Regions from separate parts of the Liquorilactobacillus satsumensis genome, predicted to be linked through region 1. Evidence: predicted binding sites of a transcription regulator. Region 1 holds the regulator's gene; the other holds the start of a gene.
What was found. The regulator NrdR, encoded in region 1, represses ribonucleotide reductase genes. The targets are predictions, from matches to a motif close to ACACNATATATNGTGT.
Positions count from the first base shown of each region.

Region 2: pnuC (nicotinamide riboside transporter PnuC) is a predicted target of NrdR. The motif match lies at 4,136-4,151, and genes of this name have one in related genera.

Region 1 is NZ_OZ061606.1:545,318-553,175, reverse strand. Features, by position in the region: gene polA (DNA polymerase I) at 1-1,578, shown strand, start outside; gene mutM (DNA-formamidopyrimidine glycosylase) at 1,605-2,432, shown strand; gene coaE (dephospho-CoA kinase) at 2,433-3,041, shown strand; gene nrdR (transcriptional regulator NrdR) at 3,063-3,560, shown strand; gene AB3Y88_RS02595 (replication initiation and membrane attachment family protein) at 3,582-4,940, shown strand; gene dnaI (primosomal protein DnaI) at 4,956-5,879, shown strand; gene thrS (threonine--tRNA ligase) at 6,191-7,858, shown strand, end outside.
Region 2 is NZ_OZ061606.1:1,337,299-1,345,156, forward strand. Features, by position in the region: gene dnaB (replicative DNA helicase) at 1-135, opposite strand, end outside; gene rplI (50S ribosomal protein L9) at 187-636, opposite strand; gene AB3Y88_RS06170 (DHH family phosphoesterase) at 661-2,667, opposite strand; gene pnuC (nicotinamide riboside transporter PnuC) at 3,175-3,939, opposite strand; gene rpsR (30S ribosomal protein S18) at 4,238-4,474, opposite strand; gene ssb (single-stranded DNA-binding protein) at 4,507-5,046, opposite strand; gene rpsF (30S ribosomal protein S6) at 5,070-5,357, opposite strand; gene gyrA (DNA gyrase subunit A) at 5,544-7,858, opposite strand, start outside.

The DNA of each region.
Region 1 (7,858 bases):
CATCCCAAGCTACGTCAATTACTGGCTGATCCCAAGGTGAAAGTGGACCTCTTTGATGGTAAGAGAACTTTTGTAGGGTTAGCACGGCTTGGAATTAATTTAACTGCAATTGATTTTGATCTTTTACTTGTTTCTTATCTTTTGAATACTAGTGAAAACAGTAATGATTTGGGTAAATTGGCACAGTTACATGGCTATGAAGACGTGCGCTCCGATGAAGAGATCTATGGGAAAGGAGCTAAGTATCAAATCCCGACAGATGATAAAATCTTTTTCGGTCATTTGTGCAGTAAGGCACACGCGATTACAACGCTAAAGGCCCCCTTATTGCTGAAATTAAAAGAAAATCAGCAAGAAGAGCTCTATTTGAAGATGGAACGACCACTCTCACTAGTTCTAGGCGCGATGGAATTGGCAGGTATCAAAGTTGATCAGGCGCGGCTTGAACAAATGGGAAGTGAGTTCAAGGAAAGAATTAAAGAAGTTGAGCTGGAAATTTATAATGAAGCTGGTGAAGAGTTCAACTTGAATTCTCCAAAACAATTGGGAGTAATTCTGTTTGAGAAGCTGAAACTTCCGGTAATTAAAAAAACTAAGACCGGTTATTCAACTGCTGTCGGAGTACTTGAACAATTGCGGGGAATGGCACCGATTGTCGATAATATCTTAAAGTATCGTCAGATTGCTAAAATTCAGTCGACTTATGTGGAAGGCTTATTAAAATATATCTCACCTAAGGATAGTAAAGTGCATACAAGATATACACAAACTTTGACTGCAACTGGAAGATTATCGTCAGTTGATCCTAATTTGCAAAATATTCCGATTAGATTACCTGAAGGCAAGAAGATTAGACAGGTATTTGTGCCACGCAAAGCGGGCTGGGAAATCTTTTCTTCTGATTATTCGCAGATTGAGCTGCGCGTACTAGCGCATATTTCACATGACGAGAATATGCAAACGGCCTTTAAAGCTGGTGCTGATATTCATGCCAATACGGCAATGCAGATTTTCGGGTTAGATGCGCCCACACAGGTGACACCTAACATGCGGCGGCAAGCGAAGGCTGTTAATTTTGGAATTGTTTACGGAATCAGCGACTATGGTCTGGCACAAAATATTGGAATTACACGCAAACAAGCCAAGGCGTTTATTGAGAGATATTTTGAAATCTTTCCAGGAGTCCACGAGTACATGAAACGGATTGTTGAGCAGGCACATGCAAAAGGATACGTTGAAACACTTTTCAAACGGCGTCGCTATCTACCGGACATTAAGAGCAAGAACTATAATCTACGCTCTTTTTCAGAAAGAACAGCGATGAATACCCCAATTCAAGGAAGTGCGGCTGATATTATTAAAGTCGCAATGATTAATATGCAAAAAATGCTGCAGCAAGAAAAACTTCAGGCAGTCATGCTACTACAAGTGCATGATGAACTGATCTTTGAGGCGCCCGATGATGAGATTGAACGCTTGGAAAAACTTGTGCCGCAAGTGATGGATCAAGCTGTTTCGTTAGAAGTTCCGCTTAAAGTAGAGAGTTCTCATGGCAGCACGTGGTTTGATACTAAGTAAGATTGTGATGGAAGGAAGAAAAGCAGATGCCGGAATTGCCAGAAGTAGAAACGGTGCGTCGCGGGCTTGAAAAATTAGTACTTGGCGCCCAGATTGAGAATGTGAAAATTTATTACCCCAAAATTATCAATGGGGATCCCCAGAGCTTTCAACAAGAATTGCGTGGACGGACGATTGAAAGTATTACACGGCGCGGAAAATATTTGATCTTTAATTTCGATACTGGGATATCGTTTGTCTCCCATTTACGGATGGAAGGAAAGTACTTTGTTGAAAATCCTAAAACTCCACTTGAAAAACATACGCACATTGTTTTTACACTTTCTGATGGTCAGCAATTAAGATACAATGATGTGCGCAAATTTGGCAGGATGCATTTGGTGAAAACGGCGCAGGTCCAACAACTTCCAGGGTTAAAGAAGCTAGGTCCCGAGCCGACAGCAGCTTTATTTGACAAGCAACTTTTTTATGAAAGATTGAAACATAAGAAAAAAATGATTAAGCCTGCCTTACTAGATCAAACGATTGTTGCGGGGTTGGGGAATATTTATACAGACGAAGTTTTATGGTCTAGTAAAATAAATCCGCAGACACCTGCTGCACACCTCAGCAAAAGTGAGGCTGATCGCTTACATGATGAAATTATCACTGAGCTAGCACGAGCAACTAGCCAAGGAGGGACAACTGTCTTTACGTATACTGATACGTTTGGGCACGCAGGTTCTTTTCAAAAACAACTACATGCTTACGGCAGAAAAGGACAGCCTTGCGAACGCTGTGCAACACCACTGAAAAAAATAGTGGTCGGGCAGCGTGGGACCACCTTTTGCCCGCAATGTCAGAAGGTGAAATAATTGACATATGTTTTGGGGTTGACTGGCGGCATTGCAGCTGGCAAAACAACTGTCAGCGATTACCTAAAAAAAGCAGGTGCAGTCGTGATCGATGCAGATGTAATCGCACGCACGGTGGCATGTCCTGGAACTCCGGGCTTAAAGCAGATCGTGGCGGTCTTTGGCACGGAGATCCTCACTTCTAAGGGACAGTTAGCCCGTCAAAAATTGGGAAATCTTGTTTTTGCGGATCAGCATAAGCTGGCGAGCTTGAATCGCATTATGGGACCGTTGATTCACGCAGAGATTTATCGGCAACTAAAGGTTTATAAAGAAAAAAAAGTAAAGCTACTTGTGTTGGCAATTCCTTTATTATTTGAGGGCGGATATGCAAAATACTGTGATAGTGTAATGACGATTTCAAGCAGCAAAACATTGCAGCTTCAACGTTTAATGAACCGCGATGGATTAACGCAACAGCAGGCCAAGGAACGTCTTGAAGCACAAATGTCCGAAAAAGAGCGCAACCAACGTGCTGACATTGTGATTGATAATACTAAAGAAGTTGAAGAAACCCTGTCACAAGTGCTAAAATGGCTTATAACGAATGGGTTTGCAGAAAAAGCATAGTATTTTAACGAGGTGAAAAATATGAAATGTCCCCGCTGCCATCATAATGGTTCGCGCGTGGTTGATAGCCGACCTGCTGATGGCGGACATGTAATCAGGCGCCGACGCGAGTGTGAGGCCTGTGGGTTTCGCTTTACTACTTTTGAACGAGTTGAAGCGACACCGTTACTTGTCATTAAAAAGAATGGAACACGTGAGGAGTTTAACCGCGAGAAAATTCTACGTGGAATTGTCCGTGCTGCAGAAAAACGTCCGGTAGGTATGGATGAAATCACACGCATCGTTGATGACGTTGAAAATAAGGTCCGGTCATTAGGCGAAAATGAAGTTTCCAGTCAACTGATTGGTGAATATGTAATGGGCTTATTGGCGGATGTTGATGAAATTTCTTACATCCGTTTTGCGAGTGTTTATCGCCAATTTAAGGACATGAAAGTTTTCTTGAAAGAACTCAAGGAAATGATGGCACGTGATAAAAAAAATAAAAATAAAAATGAGAATGAATCCGATGATCAGTAAGGGGGAGTGACCAGCTTGACGATGGTTAACGATAGTTTTTCACCCAAAGATGGATTCATTGTTTTTTCTCGGCAGAAGTTGCTTGCAGGTGATCCTGAAATAGTCATTAAACTATATCAACCCCTGATTGGAGCAGCTTCATTCAGTCTTTATATGCTATTGCGCACGTTTGTTGCACAGAGGGTTTCGCTCTCTGAACGCAGAATGCACACAACTCTGTTAGAGCTATTGGATATGGGAGCAAATAAGCTATATGAGGCACGGTGTAAATTAGAAGCAATTGGACTGTTACGGACGTATGAACAAGAAGATCAATTGGGGAAAGTTGTTCTTTACGAATTACAGGCACCCCAACTTCCACGTGCATTTTTTGAAGATGATCTTTTGCGGACACTCTTGCTTGAGACTGTTGGAGAGCAGCAATTTAAAGCGCTGCAGCACTACTTTTTTAACCCGCTTTTTGAGCACCCACAAGCAGTTGAGACGACTAAACATTTCTTGGAAGTTTTCAATATTCAACCGCGCACACTGCAACAAAAGACTCGATTAGCAAGTCTTTTCGAGAGCTCTGCGACGAAAAAGCCTGAGATGAGTTGGAAAGAGACTGGACTTGATCGTACTTTCGTAGTTGCGCTGCTTGAACATTCATTTATAGATACAAAGCAGGTGTTGGAGCATGAAAAAAAATTATTAGTGGCACACGTAGTTTATGGACTTGATGAGCTTACGCTGGTTAATCTTTTGGAGCAAGCCGCAAATGTAGCAACTAACAAAGTTGATTTTGCACTTTTTGAAAAGTTAGTACAACAGCAAAAACCACAAGGTGCGCTTACAAAACAGGTGAACCAGCCACAGGCTGAAGCTGTTACCAGCCAAGATGTTCCTCAGTTGCGACAAGAAGATCAAGGACTCTTAGATGCGTGTCGCGCCTATGCACCGGCAGACTTTCTGCGCGTCTTGAAAAAGGAAAAAGGGAGCTTTGCGACAGCTTCTGAATTGCATACTTTAGAATGGGTTGGACAAAAGAAACTTTTTCACCCTGCTGTGATTAATGTTTTGATTCATTACATGATGATTGACAGAGAAATGGCATTGTTGAATCGAAATTTTTTTGAAGCGGTGATTTCCGATTGGAGTCAAAAAAAGATCGCGACTCCTGAAGAAGCAATGCAGCAGGTACGCAGTTTCAATTCACTTAAGAAGCAACAAAAAACGCCGACTTCGAAAACACGACCGCGCAGACGCACGCAGGTAATTCAAAAAGAAAAGTTACCTGATTGGGCAAAGGATGGAGCACAGTTAACACCGCAATCTAAATTCAGCGAAGCAGACCGGCAGAAGTTAAAAGCGCGTCTTAGCAAATTTAAAAAGAAACAGTAAGAAGGGGGCGAAAAAATGAAGAACGTCGGTGATGAACTTGCGCAACAGTTAAAAAAGCACAACTGGACCAAAAATTATCAACAACTGATTCGACAAGCTTTTGCTGATCAAGAAGTTGCACGGTTTATTAAAGAAAATCAAACTGAGTTATCAAAAGAGGATCTCGTCCGCAGTGCAAGTAAGGTTTACGAATTTGTGACAATTAAAAAAAAGTTGGCAAATGGAGAAGAAGTTCCAGTACCAGGATATCGGCCCCAGCTGATTTTGAATAATCATCTAATTGAGGTTGCGTATGTCCCAAGTGAACAATTACTGCTTGCTAGAAAGCAACAGGCTGTGCGTGCACGTGTCCGTTCTTTGAATATGCCTAAAAGTGTTAAAGCTGCACAATTGTCGGATTATGATTTAGAAGGACGTGAAGAAGTTGCGGCTGCGGCTGGGAACTTTATTGAGCAATATATTGCGCAACCGCAAACATTTATTCCAGGGATGTATCTGGAAGGCAGCTTCGGTGTAGGTAAAACTTTCTTGCTAGGAGCGATTGCAAATGGCTTAGCCGAAGAAGGATACCAGTCGACGCTTCTTCATTTTCCTTCTTTTGCTGTTGAACTTAAAAATGCAATTAGTGGCGGCGGTACACTGGCAATGATTGAAAGTGTTAAAAAAGCTCCGATTTTAATGCTCGATGATTTAGGTGCTGATCAACTGTCAAGCTGGTTACGAGATGATGTCTTGGGCGTTATTTTACAATATCGAATGCAAGAAGAGTTGTCGACCTTTTTTAGTTCAAATCTATCAATGAAAGAGTTGCAGGAGCAGTATTTAACAATTAATAATCGCGGTGAGGCGGAGCCACTTAAGGCACGCCGTATCATGGAACGCATTCGCTTTTTAGCTCGAGAATACACAGTCATTGGGCGTAATAGAAGGCATTCTTAAAATCTAAAGTTAGTCTTGAATTAACAAAAAGATAGTGGTTTAATAATAGATGTTAACCGTGGAAGATAAAGAGCTTATCCTTGCAGGGATGGACGGTACTAACTGAAAACTGTCCAGTTGATATAGCTGACCACTTCCATTTGTTTTTCCAATGAAAAGTTGGAACGATTCGTTTCGTTAGCAACGTCTTGAGGAAGTTATGCTAAGCATGACTTTAAATTTTGGGTGGAACCGCGTTCTTAACGTCCCTAATGTGCAAGCGCACGTTAGGGGCTTTTTTTATTTATTTTTACGGGGAGGTATTGAGAATTATGGAAAAAATTAAGCTTGAATTTCCAGATGGAACGGTCAAAGAATTTGCAAAAGAAACAACAACGGAAGAGATTGCGAAGTCAATTAGTACTAGTTTAGCTAAAAAGGCAGTAGCTGGGCGTCTTAATGGTGAGCTGATTGACTACGAGTTTCCGCTTGTAGAAGACGGAAAAATTGAAATCATTACGAAAGAAACAGCAGAGGGTTTGCGGATCTTATGGCACACCGCAGCACTTGTTTTAGGTGCTGCACTGCAAGAACTTTATCCGACAATGAATTTTGGAGAAGTGCAGGAGACTGCGCACGGATTTTATCTTGATACTGATAATGCTCAGGGCCAGGTTGCTGAGACTGATTTTGAAAAAATTACGCAAAAGATGAAAGCAATTGTGAAACAAAATGTTCCGGTTAAAGCAGCCGTATTGTCACAAGCAGCGGCACTTAAATTAGTTGCAGATGATCCTTATACAACTGAACTTATTAAAGAAACAGGAAAAGATCAGGTACTCGTACATCGTTTGGGCGATTTTGTAGATGTTTCGCAAACACCGACACTTTCACAGACAAGTTCAATCAAGGTTTTCCAATTGCTGTCAGTCGCAGGTGCCTATTGGAAGGGTGCTTCAAGTAATCCAATGCTGCAACGTGTTTACGGAACTGCATTCTTTAAACAAAAAGAATTGGAAACAGAGCTGCAAAGAAGGCAAGAAGCCCGTGAACGCGATCATCGTGTGATTGGAAATGAACTTGATTTGTTCTTTGTTGATCCTAAAGTTGGTGCAGGATTACCTTACTGGATGCCTAAGGGTGCCACAATCCGCCGGACAATTGAACGTTATATTATTGATAAAGAAGTTTCGCGTGGTTATGAACATGTCTATACTCCTGTGTTAGCTAACCTTGATCTTTATAAGCAATCAGGTCATTGGGATCATTACCGTGAAGATATGTTTCCTCCAATGGATATGGGCGACGGTGAAATGTTGGAATTACGTCCAATGAACTGCCCATCGCATATTCAAATTTACAATCATCACATTCGTTCTTACCGCGACCTTCCTTTAAGGATTGCAGAACTTGGAATGATGCATCGCTATGAAAAATCGGGTGCTTTGACAGGACTTTCGCGTGTAAGGGAAATGACTTTGAATGATGGTCATACCTTTGTAGCACCTGATCAAATCGAAGAAGAGTTTAAACAAACGTTGCAGTTAATGGTTTCTGTATATGCTGATTTTGATATCAAGGATTATCGTTTCCGGTTAAGCTATCGTGATCCTAAGAATACCCATAAGTATTTTGATGATGATGAAATGTGGGAAAAGTCACAAAAGATGCTGAAGTCGGCGATGGACGACCTTGGTCTTGATTACTTTGAAGCAGAAGGCGAAGCAGCGTTTTATGGTCCCAAACTTGATGTCCAGACCAAAACAGCACTCGGCGGTGAAGAAACACTTTCAACTATCCAACTTGATTTCTTATTGCCTGAGAAATTTGATCTGCACTACATTGGTGCTGACGGTGAAGAACATCGTCCTGTTATGATTCATCGTGGAATTGTTTCAACCATGGAACGATTCACTGCCTATTTGACAGAAATCTATAAGGGTGCGTTCCCAACATGGCTTGCACCACAGCAGGTCACGATAATCCCTGTTAAAAATGAA
Region 2 (7,858 bases), 790 kb from region 1:
GTAAAAATCATCCGGCTGCAAGTAGACCATTGCTTCCACTAAAGCATCTGAACGTAAAAAAATGGCCCCAAGGACAGCCTGTTCAGCTTCAATGTTTTGCGGTGGCAAACGATCAGTCAAAACATCATTACTCATAATTACTTCACCTTTCAGCTAACTTGAAACAGCTTGCCAATTTCGGCAAATTTATTTTTCAGCAACATGAACTCTAATTTTTGCAGTCACTTGATTATGCAATTTAACAGGAATATTAGTATAGCCTAACGACTTGATCGGAACTGTGAGTTCCATCTTTCTTTTATCAATTTTTAAGCCATATTGTTTTTCGAAAGCTTGGGCCACCTGCTTGCTGGTAATAGACCCAAATAACCTGCTATCCGCACCTGCTTTTGCTTTGATCTCAACGACCATTTTGCCAGATTCTAGCTTTTCTTTCAGCTCCTTAGCAGCTGCCAATTCTTCAGCATCCTTCTTCTTTTCTGCCAGTTGCTGGCCCTTGAGCTGACTGATAGCCTGTGCAGTTGCTGCCTTAGCCTTATTAGCCTTTATTAAAAAGTTAGCATAGCCATCTGCAATTTCTTTAACTTCACCACGTCTGCCCTTGCCTCTTACATCTTGTAAAAAAATAACTTTCATTTTATTACTGCCTCCTCAATATTACTATTCTTCATGCTGTTGGATTACATCTAAAAGTTGTGCGCGTGCTTCCTCAATCGTTACCTCCGAAAGTTGGGTTGCAGCATTTGATAAATGTCCACCGCCGCCTAATTGCTCCATTACAACCTGAACATTTGCTTCGCCGTTACTTCTAGCCGAGATTCCAATTCTACCATCGGCTCTTCTGGTAACAACAAACGAAGCATCCACTCCACTGACATTCAACAGTGAATCAGCTGCCTGAGCAGCAGTCACTGGATCGTAGACTTTGTCTTTTTCACCCACACAAAGTGCGACGCGATTGCCGACAAATTCAACACGATCAATTAAATGATTGCGCTGCAAGAAGTTATTTACATTTTCCTTCATGAAATGCTGCACCAGCACAGAGTCAGCCCCGACAGAGCGCAAATAACTAGCAGCATCAAACGTACGCGTCCCTGTCCGTAGTGTAAATGATTTAGTGTCAATAATAATCCCTGTTAACATTGCAGTTGCTTCGATTTTATTAATCGGTTCGCTCTCACGTGATTGATACTCAAACATCTCAGTAATTAATTCACAAGTTGAAGATGCATATGGTTCAATATACACTAAAATTGGATTTTCAGGGAATTCTTCACCCCGACGATGATGATCAATTACCATTACACGATTTGAAAGCTGCTGGTAAAGCTCTTCACTGGCTGAAATTGACGGTTTTGAATGATCAACCATAATCAGCAGACTTTGTTCAGTTGCCTTTTCTTCGGCTTCTTCCGGAGTTAAAACCGTCCCTTTTATTTCAGGATATTGCCCTAACTCATCCATTAAACGAGCAACATCTGAATGCAGCTTTTCCTGATCCAAAACAATCCAGCATTTTTTTTGATTCATTGCAGCAATTCTGCGAATCCCAAGGCATGCGCCCACAGAATCCATATCAGGTTGTTTATGACCCATCACAAAAATCTGATCAGTTTGATTCATCAACTCCTGTAAGGCCTGTGAGATCATTCGGGCACGAACCCGTGTCCGTTTTTCCATTGGGTTAGTCTTTCCGCCATAAAAGCGTGCTTCACCATCAGGGGTCTTAACGACGACCTGATCGCCTCCACGCCCCAATGCCAGATCTAAGTTACTTTGTGCAATCTTGGCTAGCAGGGCAAGATCATCATCACCATAGGAAATTCCGATACTTAATGTTAATGGCAAATTCTGTTTAGAAGTTCGTTCACGAATTCGATCCAAGATCTTAAATTTATTATCTTCCAGGCGTTTTAAAACACTTGAATATGCCAAAATAAAGAAATGATCATCATCAATTCGCTTAAGGTACATTTGATATTTTTTAGCCCAATTTGAAAGCTCGTTCGTCACATAATTACTCAAATTGGAAACAGCCTTATCGTTTAACGACTGCGTGATTTCATCATAGTTATCTAAAAAGACTTGACCAATTACAACGTTTGTATCTAAATCATGTTGTTGAATTTCGGCATAATGGGTAATGTCCATTAAGTAAATAGCATGAATATCCTTTTGAATCAGCAATTGTAATTTATATTGTCCCCATGAAACCTCAATCGGCTTTTTATTCTCTCGATTTTCTGCAACAAGCTTGGCCAGTTCCGCATCAATTTCAGCAAGAGGTTTCCCTAAGACCTCATTATTACCAAAATACTGCTGCAAATATGGATTTACCCATTCGACTTCATTACGCTCATTCAGAAAAAGAATTCCAATCGGCATCTTGATCAACGCCTCTTGTTCGCCGCGTTTGATCCGATACGATAAATCCGAAATATACTCGTTAGTATCTTCTGTAATCGCCTTAAGTGTAAAGGAAGCGACTACAACTGTTAGCACCACCATTACGAGAATAATTAATCCAAGAATCGGATTAACTAAAAAAGCCATAACAGCGCACACTAGTGACATTGCCAGCAAGAAAAAAGCGATCAACCTGATTTTACTATTCTTCATAAAGGCTGGTAAATGCCATAAATCTTTCGAAAATAACTGTTTCACTGTCTTTCTCCTCACATTCTTGCAAAGATCGCTCTCAGGATCTTCTCCTTCAGAAAAAGGTGCCCCCACCTATAACCAAAATTTTTCATATGTACTTTAGTGAAATCTTGTTTGCATACTATTTTAACACAAACAATTCATTGATACACATTTGATAAGACTGATCGCTAAAATCGTATTTTTGCAAAAGTGCGACACCCAGCGTTCAGCCGCCGTGAGCTAAGTCCTGAATTACAAAGTCACCTGGGTTTGGTTACGCGTAATTTAGGCTTAGGCACAGGTGGTTGCAGGGTGGAGCACGTTAAAAAAAGTGCCAGCCAGCTCAGCAAGCCTTCGAGCACTAACACCAAATTGCAAAATAGGCGGGTTATGATTATGCGCAATTTGAGGTTAGACACAAAAATACCCCCCAAACCCTAGCTAATAAAACCAGAGTTTGAAAGGCACTTCGTTATTACCATCTTTTTTGTTTTGAAATCATTTTACAGCCAAGACATCATGACAATTTTAAATCTGGTGACTGGTTCTAAACCATCCGCGAGTGCTGAAAAATGCATACATATCATTCAAGAAAAACACGCTATAGCTGAAAATCAATGCAAAATTACCATCACCTTGCAACATGGTCTGAATCCATAATGCAATGGTAAAGACTGAACTGATTGTCCAAACAAAATACTGTTCTCGTTTACGATTAAGTTCAAGCAACGAGCCTGTAATTGCCATCGCAAGATTCAAACTATCAAGAAAAACACGTGGATCACTTGTTAAACTAAAAATGTAATAAATAACTCCCCAAGCAAGCACAAAGAAAATTATGTAATAAAGCCATTCACGTAAATTTTCAAATTTTTCTGCTTGAATATTATCATTCCACTTAGGATCTAAGATGCAAAAGAAATCCAGAAAAAGTAAATATCCGATCTGTTCCCATGCAGTCGCGAAATTTCCAGCCATAAAACCTACGGATGCAATACAAATTGCGCTGAATGCTCCAGCCCATCCCTGTATTCCTGAGCGGTTTGAAATTCCAATCACACAAGCAACTGAAAGATTCCCACCAATAAAGGACAGTCCTGATTGCAATGGTGCCGCATTAAATGATTGTACTAATGAAATTACCTGAAGAACAAAGTTAAAGATCAGCAAACCATAACTGAATCTCCCCCAACCACGGCACTGGTTAAACAACCAACTAAAATAATTCTTTCTAAAAACATTTTTTGAATATTTTGGCAAATTTGTCAAAACATCCACATAACGATCAAACATCCAGACATCTCCTTAATACTATCTTGCATTATCCGAATTAACATCGCTTATCAGTAATCACGTTACCTAATAAAAACTTAGTTTTCAAAATTACGCGACAAGCTGACGCTTCCTTCTCTTTTGATTATATGCGCTTAAAACTTAAATAGTAGTCTTGACTTGCAGCAATATATGTAGTATTAGATCGCTAAATTCAATACTATATATAGTATATAGAGTGTTGTAAGATAAATGCATAAACGTTACATTTAACTGAAAATGCACAAAAAAAAAGACCGTGATGGTCTTTTTTTTAAGACTACTCTTCTGTAACAAATGGAAGAAGTCCCATAATGCGTGCACGTTTAACTGCAATTGTCAAACGACGCTGATTCTTAGCGCTTGTTCCTGTTACTCGACGAGGTAAAACCTTTCCTCGTTCAGAGATAAAGCGTTTCAACAGATCTGTATCTTTATAATCGATATATTCAATGTGGTTAGCCGCAATAAAGTCTACTTTACGACGACGACGACCACCTCTACGCTGTTGTGCCATGTTGATGTTCCCTCCTTCTGTTACCTAAAAATCTAGAATGGCAGATCGTCATCAGAGATATCAATCTGTTTTCCATTATCCGCGAATGGATCGTTATTATTATTACCAGATTTAGGTGCATTGTTTTCAGTAGAATTTTTATTCACTGAATTTCCAAACGGATTGTTTTCTGAATTATTAGTTGCTGGATTCCGAGAAGAATCTGAACCTTGCGTGTCATTGCCATGTTGTTGTTGATAACGCTCAGATTGCGAACGTGACTCAAGCAACGAAAAATTGTCAACAATGACTTCTGTCACATAGACCCTATTGCCCTGTTGGTTTTCATAAGAACGTGTCTGGATACGCCCATCCACTCCAACTAGTGAACCTTTATGCGTGAAGTTTGCAAAATTTTCTGCAGACTTGCGCCAAATTACACAATTGATAAAATCAGCTTCACGTTCACCTTGCTGATTGGTAAACTGACGGTTGACAGCGACAGTAAATGTCGCAACTGCAACACCACTGGAGGTATAACGCAAATCGGGATCACGTGTTAATCGACCTACAAGAATAGCTCTATTGATCAATGTTCAGTTCCTCCTTCATGTGATTAAGCTTCGCGCTTAACGATCATATGACGTAAAATTCCATCATTAATTTTAGCAAGACGGTCAAATTCATCGATTGCTTTTGCGTCATCAGCTTTAATATTTACAATATGGTAAGTACCTTCTGTAAAACCACCGATTTCGTATGCAAAACGACGTTTAGACCAGTCTTTTGAATCTACGACTTCAGCACCGTTGTCTTTCAAAATACCATCAAAGCGTTCTACCAAAGAATTTTTTGCGGCTTCATCAATTGCTGGGCTGATAATATAAGTAACTTCGTAAGTCATGACTGTTTACACCTCCTTATGGACTATTGGCTCTTAACCTTGTTAAGAGCAAGGAAAGTAATCTAAATCTATTTCGAGTTAGATACTAACGAAGAAGAATTATATCATTTATGGCACTGTAATGCAAGGCAATCCCGAAAAGCCCTCTGCTTTTAATTACGTGATTTTGCTCAAATTAGCCGAAAATTATTCTTCTGTTTGTTCTTCGTCTGTTTCCTCACTGCTTGTTTCATCCGGCACAACCTTAGCCATTGTTGAAACTAGTGCTTCATCATCAACTCTAATCAAATGAACACCTAAAGTTGCACGCCCCGTAACTGAGACTGTCTGAATATTGAAACGAATCATTACACCCTTATTTGTAATCAGCATAATATCTTCGTCACCCTTGACTGTAGTTAACCCTGTCAGCGGTCCATTCTTAGTCGTAACGTTTGAGGTCTTGATTCCCTTGCCACCACGGCCCTTAATTGGATAATCTTTTGCAGGTGTTTGTTTGCCGTAACCATTTTCACTAACTACAAACACATGACTGTCTGGGTAAAGCACATCTACGCCAATGACATAGTCAGCTGGACGCAACCTGATTCCACGCACACCCGTAGCAGCCCTTCCCATTGAACGGACGTCTGTTTCCTTGAAACTCACAGCATAACCGAGATGAGTCCCTATAATAATATTTTGCGTGCCATCCGTAATGAGCACATTGATTAATTCATCATTATCTTTGAGCGAAACCGCCTTGAGTCCATTGCTACGAATATTGGCAAATTCTGCAACAGCCGTTCTCTTAGTAATTCCCTTTTTAGTAGTGAAGAAGAGATAGTACTCCTGTTCCTTCATTTCCCGCGAAATATTGATGACTGCTTGGATTTTTTCACCAGAAGCAATCCCCAGCAAGTTGATCACTGGAATTCCTTTAGCGGTCCGACCATATTCCGGAATTTCATACCCCTTCATGCGGTATACTTTCCCCATATTAGTGAAAAACAGCAGTTCATCATGCGTCGAAGTTGTCACTAAGTGTTCAATAAAGTCATCGGCATGAACGCCCATTCCTTGAATACCACGGCCTCCACGTCTTTGAGTTTTAAAATCGCTTGTCGGCAGACGCTTAATATACCCATTATGCGTAAGTGTCACAGCAACTTCTTCTTCCTCAATCAGATCTTCATCCTCAATACTAAGAACTTCACCAACCATTAATTCAGTTCTACGTTCGTCTCCATATTTTTCTTGGATTTCCAGCAATTCTTCATAAATAATCTTGTCAATCCGCTCAGAATGTGCCAAAATATCGCGATAATCAGCAATTGCTGCAACCAATTTTTGGTACTCGTCTTCAATTTTTTCACGTTCCAAACCAGTTAAACGAACAAGGCGCATATCCAAAATTGCTTGGGCTTGTCGATCGGACAGTTGGTAGCCCTCAATTAAGCGTTTCTTTGCAATCTCGCCACTTTTAGAACTACGAATAATATTAATAATTGCATCAATATGGTCAAGCGCGATCCGCAAACCTTCTAAGATGTGAGCTCGTGCCTGTGCCTTTTTTAATTCAAATTCTGTTCTGCGGCGAATCACGCTTTCTTGGTGCTCCAAATAATATGTCAAAATGTCTTTAAGACTCAAAATTTTGGGGGTTCCCTTTACAATTGCAAGCATATTGAACCCAAAGGTTGTTTGCATTAAAGTTAATTTGTATAAATTATTTAAAATAACTGAAGCGCTCATATCGCGTCTGACATCGATTGAAACTCGCATTCCTTCACGATCAGATTCATCTCGAATATCAGTAATTCCTTCGATTTTTTTCTCACGGGCAAGCTCGGCAATTCTTTCTATCAATTTAGCCTTATTCACCATATAAGGGAGTTCATGAATAATAATTTGTTCTCGGCCATTTGCTTGTTGTTCGATTTCCACTTTAGCCCTAATTGTCACGGTCCCTCTGCCGGTTTCATAAGCTTTGCGAATTCCAGACTTGCCGAGCACAATTCCGCCAGTTGGGAAATCTGGACCTTTAATCGCCTCCATCAAATCGGCTGTCGTGGCATCCGGATTATCCATCAAAATATGCAATCCTGAAATCACTTCTGCCAAGTTGTGCGGCGGGATATTAGTAGTCATTCCGACAGCTATTCCAGTTGCTCCATTGACAAGGAGATTGGGAAACCGCGAAGGCAAGACAACTGGCTCTCTTTCTGAACCATCGTAATTTTCTTTAAAGTCAATCGTATCTTTATTAATATCACGAAGCATCTCGGTTGCAATTTTACTCATTCTCGCTTCCGTGTAACGCATCGCAGCAGCTCCATCACCATCAACTGAGCCAAAGTTTCCATGACCATCAACCAGCATGTACCGATAACTGAAATTCTGTGCCATCCGGACCATTGACTCATAAATTGCTGAGTCACCATGGGGGTGATATTTCCCCATAACGTCTCCCACAATTCTTGCTGATTTTTTATACGGCTTGTCAGGAGTGACGCCTAATT